DNA from 2 places in the Parvibaculum sp. genome. Region 1 is predicted to be linked to the other one. Evidence: riboswitches for the same ligand, from Rfam matches in the RefSeq annotation. Region 1 holds a riboswitch; the other holds the start of a gene.
The links. A riboswitch is a leader RNA that binds a small molecule or an ion and turns the genes downstream of it on or off. The one in region 1 is predicted to bind cobalamin.
Positions count from the first base shown of each region.

Region 2: it holds a riboswitch for cobalamin, as region 1 does, so the genes downstream of both, KF719_RS14560 (TonB-dependent receptor) here and KF719_RS12835 (ABC transporter substrate-binding protein) in region 1, are expected to answer to the same signal.

Region 1 covers NZ_JAHBYN010000001.1:2,597,456-2,599,845, reverse strand. The annotation lists gene KF719_RS12840 (iron ABC transporter permease) at 1-265, opposite strand, end outside; gene KF719_RS12835 (ABC transporter substrate-binding protein) at 262-1,128, opposite strand; cobalamin riboswitch at 1,202-1,403, opposite strand; gene KF719_RS12830 (LLM class flavin-dependent oxidoreductase) at 1,410-2,390, opposite strand, start outside.
Region 2 covers NZ_JAHBYN010000001.1:2,957,892-2,960,281, reverse strand. The annotation lists gene KF719_RS14565 (glutathione S-transferase) at 69-704, shown strand; cobalamin riboswitch at 750-991, shown strand; gene KF719_RS14560 (TonB-dependent receptor) at 1,131-2,390, shown strand, end outside.

The sequences.
Region 1 (2,390 bases):
CGGCCAGCGGATTGCGCAACAGGCCTTGCAGCCCGGCGCCCGTGAGGCCGAGCGTCGCGCCGACCAGCAGCCCAAGCAGCGCGCGCGGCAAGCGCACTTCGGTCAGCACAAGCCAGGCAAGTTCGCGGTCGATTGCCGCCATGGTGCGGAATTTTTCGGCCAGGAGTTCGCCGCCGCGGCCGGCATAGACGGAAGCCGCAAGCAGCGCGAGGGTGAGCGCGGCCAGCGAGATGTTGACGAGCCACGCGTTGAGGGAGCGGGTCATCGCACGGGTTCCCGCGTCAACATCCCGTCATAGGTCGCGGCGAGGCGGGCGGCGATGGCGGTGACGTAGCGGGTGCTGCAGTTCCAGTCGCGCGCCGGTAGATCGACCTCATGCGCGTAGCGGGTGCGGTAAAGACGGAGGGCGGGGTGCTGCAACAGCGCGCTTGCCTGCGAGGGCTGGCCGGGGCGGTAGATGCCGATGGCGACCAGTTCGGGCCGCATCGCGATCACATCCTCGATGCCCGGATAGACGAGGCCGAATGGATTTTCATTGCCGATCACATTGCGGAAACCGGTATGCGCGAGGATGCGGCCGAGAATGCTGCCGGGCGTCACTGCACCACCGAGATCCTGATAGAGAATGGCGGTGGGCGCGCGCGGGCCGTCGCGGCGCGCGGCGTCCATCTCGGCATCGAAGCGGGCGATCAGCGCCCTGCCCTCCGCCTCACGGCCAAGGGCGGAGGCCACCGTTTCGATGTTGTCGCGGATGTCGGCGAAGCTGCGGGCATCCTTCACCGTGACGACCGGTACGCCGATGCGGCGCAGCAGGTCGAGCGTGAAGGGCGAGGTGTAGCGATGCGCCAGCACCAGATCGGGCGCGAAATGCAGAATGTCCTCGATGCGGCCGTCGTTTGACGGCACATCCTGCAGCAGATGCGCGACGGCGGAATCATGCGGGTCGCGGCCGAGGCGGAAAACCGATTTCAGCGTGCCGGGCGCAGCGAGGTCTGCGGCGAGAATGTCGGAACAGAGATTGATCGAGACAACACGCTTGGGCGCCGGTCGCGGTTCCTCGGCGGCGCGCGCAACGGCGCCCGCCAGCAGACAGGACAGCACCAACGTCAGACCGAGAATTCTCCGCATCGCCGCGCTCCGTCACATCCCAAAGATGTCGCCGCGCGCGGAAACCCGCTCCCTCCCGGCACACCCCGGCCCGGAGACGGACGACAGCCGAGGCAGGTTTCCTGGCTTGCGGGTCCTTGCCCTCCCCTACCTTCCCGGACGGGTCCAGTGGCGCTTGAGAAGAGAGCTCGCCGCCTACAGTTGCGGGGGCAGCCGCCCTGACATTGCGAGAATGCGCGGACGTTCCCTTTTAACCCCGGCTTTGCGGCCGGGGCACCTTCGGCGGCGCGGAGTGTAGACGCTCAGGCGCCACGGGAAAAGAGCGGCGCGTGATCGATCCGCGGCAGCACATGACGCGCAAAGAGGTCACATTCCGCCGCATGGGGATAACCGGAAAAGATGAACGCATCGAGGCCGAGAGCGCGATAGGCCTCGATCTTCTTCAGGACCTGATCGGGATCGCCGACAATGGCCGCGCCGCAGCCCGAACGCGCACGGCCAATGCCCGTCCAGAGATTGTCTTCGACAAAGCCCTCATCGTCGGCCTCGTCGCGCATTTCGGCCTGCCGGCGAACGCCGAAAGATGTGGCGTCGAGCGACTTCTTCCGGATCGCCTCGCCTGCCGCATCGTCGAGCTTCGACATGAGGCGGCGGGCGGCGGCGCGGGCTTCGGCTTCCGTCTCCCGAACGATCACGTGAACGCGATAGCCGAAACGCAATGTCCGGCCATGAGCGGAGGCGCGCTGGCGCATGTCGTCGAGTACGGCGCGGATGTTCTCGATGCGATCCGGCCACATCAGGAAGACATCCGCCGCGCGGGCTGCGACGTCGCGCGCGTGATCCGAGAGGCCGCCGAAATAGAAGGGCGGCGGGCGATCATGCGGACCGGCGATGCGCGGCGGATCGAGCTCCAGATTGTAGAACTCTCCCTTGTGCGACAGATGACGACCGGAGAGAAGTGTGCGCAGGATTTCCATGACTTCGAGCGTGCGCGCGTAACGCGGCGCGCTGTCGAGCGCTTCGCCCGGGAGGTCCGAGGAGATGATATTGACGGTGAGGCGGCCATGCAGCATGTGGTCCAGCGTTGCGAGCTGACGCGCGAGCTGGGGTGGCCACATCTCGCCGCAGCGGACGGCGACCAGAAGCTGCATGCGCTTCAGGAGCGGCGCGACGGCGCCCGCAAAACCGATGCTGTCGATACCGAGCGCATAACCCGACGGCAAGAGGATGTTGTCGAAACCGCCCTCTTCCGCGCGCATGACAATGTCGCGGCAATGATCGAG
Region 2 (2,390 bases), 360 kb from region 1:
GCACATGCGATAACAAATTTCAGAGCAAGACACAGACCGCTTGCCGCAAAACAGAACAGGGAAACGCCATGGCGACGACGCTTTACGATTTCACCCTCGCCCCGAGCCCGCGCCGCGCGCGCATCCTGCTGGCCGAAAAAGGCATCGCACATGAGACGGTGCAGGTGGACCTGACGAAGGCCGAACAACTGGGCGACGCCTACAAGGCGATCAATCCGTCCTGCACGGTGCCGGCGCTGAAGCTCGATAGCGGCACGGTGCTGACCGAGAATATCGGCATCGCCGCCTGGGCCGACGCCATAAAGCCCGAACCGGCGCTGCTCGGTTCGACGCCGGAGGAAAAAGGGCTGGTGCTTTCGTGGAACGCGCGCATCGAGTTCGAAGGCTTCATGCCGATCGCCGAAGTGCTGCGCAACACATCGAAGGGCATGGTCGGTCGCGCGCTGCCGGGCCCGCTCGACCTGCCGCAGATTCCCGAGCTTGCGGCGCGCGGCGCGCAGCGCCTGACGCGCTTTTTCGACATGCTGAACGAACGCCTGAAGGGCCGCGACTTCGTCGCCATCGATCGCTATTCCTTCGCCGACATCACGGCGCTGGTATGCGTCGATTTCGCCAAATGGGTGAAGCATGAACCAAAGCCGGAACATGCCGATCTTCTGCGCTGGCATGCCGCAGCGTCGGCGCGGCCGAGCGCCAAGGCGTGACAGCCACACAAAAACGGCCAGTTTGACACGAGTGCCCCGCACCCTATGATGCGCGCGCTCGATGGTTCCAAGCACTCGTCCTTTGTGGCGGGCGCAAGGAGGCAAGAGGGAACAGGGTGAGGTTTCGCGTGAAGCCGATGCCCTGGCTGCCCCCGCAACTGTAAGCGGCGAGGCCGCGTTCCACCTATGTCACTGGCGCAGCGCTCTTTCGGGAGTGGCGGTCGGGAAGACGGAACGAGGCCGACGACCCGCGAGCCAGGAGACCTGCCACCGGGTTCGTCATCTGCCGAGGGCCGGGGTGCGCCAGCGGGACGGTTGCGCCCCGCCGCGTCTAGTCGCGTCCCGGCATTGCCGTTTCCTGTCTTGCCCCTTCTCCCGGCGCCATGCGGCCGGGGTTGGCCGCGCCAGAGACAGGGCATTTATCCAATGAAACGCACAAACCGGGCGGCGATAGCCGCTCTCCTCCTACCCGTTATCGCGGCCGGTGCCGCGCAGGCGGACGACACACCTGTGGCACCCGAAGTGCTGGTGACATCGGGCATCGAACCGCTGCCGACCAAACAGGTCGCCAGTTCCTTCACCATCGTCACGGCCAAGGACATCGAGACCTTTCAGTATCGCGACGTCGTCGATGCGCTGAAATCCGTTCCCGGTCTGCATGTGGTGCAATCGGGCGCGCGGGGATCGCAGACGTCGATCTTCACGCGCGGCGCCAGTTCCAACCAGACGCTGGTGATGGTCAACGGGTTGCCGGTCAACGATCCGGCCTCGCCCGGCGGGGCGGCCAATCTCGCCAATATCCCGCTCGACAATGTCGACCGCATCGAAGTGGTGCGCGGGCCGCAATCGGCGCTTTACGGCAGCCAGGCGATGGGCGGCGTCGTCAACATCATCACCAGGAGCGGCGGCGCCGAGCCGCGCTCGACGCTGCGCGTCGAAGGCGGAACGCTCGGGACGCTCAACACATATGCGAACACCGGCGGCGCTGCCGGCGATGTCGACTACTTCCTCTCGCTTTCGCGCGAAACGACCAACGGCTCGGATGTCACGCCGGCCCGCCTTCGCGACGCGCGCGGCGAGGAAAAGGACGGCAACGCGGTCGTTTCCGCCTCCGGCCGCATCGGCGCGCGGCTCAACGAACATCTCAGCGCCTCCGCCTTTATCCAATACACCGCATCCGACACCGATATCGACGATGACGGCGCGACGGCGGGCTTCGTGCCGGTGTTCCAGAACTTCGACAGCACCTACAAATCGAAGCGGCTGCTGACCTCGGGCGAGATTTCCGGGCGGTTTCTCGACGGCCAATGGCGCCCGCGATTCTCGGTCGGTGTCACACAATACAAGTCCGATCTCGCCGACAACCCGGATCCCGGCGGTTCGATCTATCTCGCCGATGTCGAATACAAGGGGAAGACGGTCGTCGCGCGTTTCGAGAATGCGCTCGACATCCATCCGCAGCACCTTCTGACTTTCGGTGGCAGCTATACGCGGGATGAGTACTCGTCGAACGGACTGCGCGACTTCGGCGGCTTTGTCGTCACATCGACTTCGGATGCCGACACCGACGCCTTTGCGGTCTATGCAGCCGATCACATGAATTTCGGCGAGCGCTTCTTCGCCACGGTCAGCCTGCATCACGACATGCCGGACGACATGAAGAACCATACCTCGTACACAATCGCG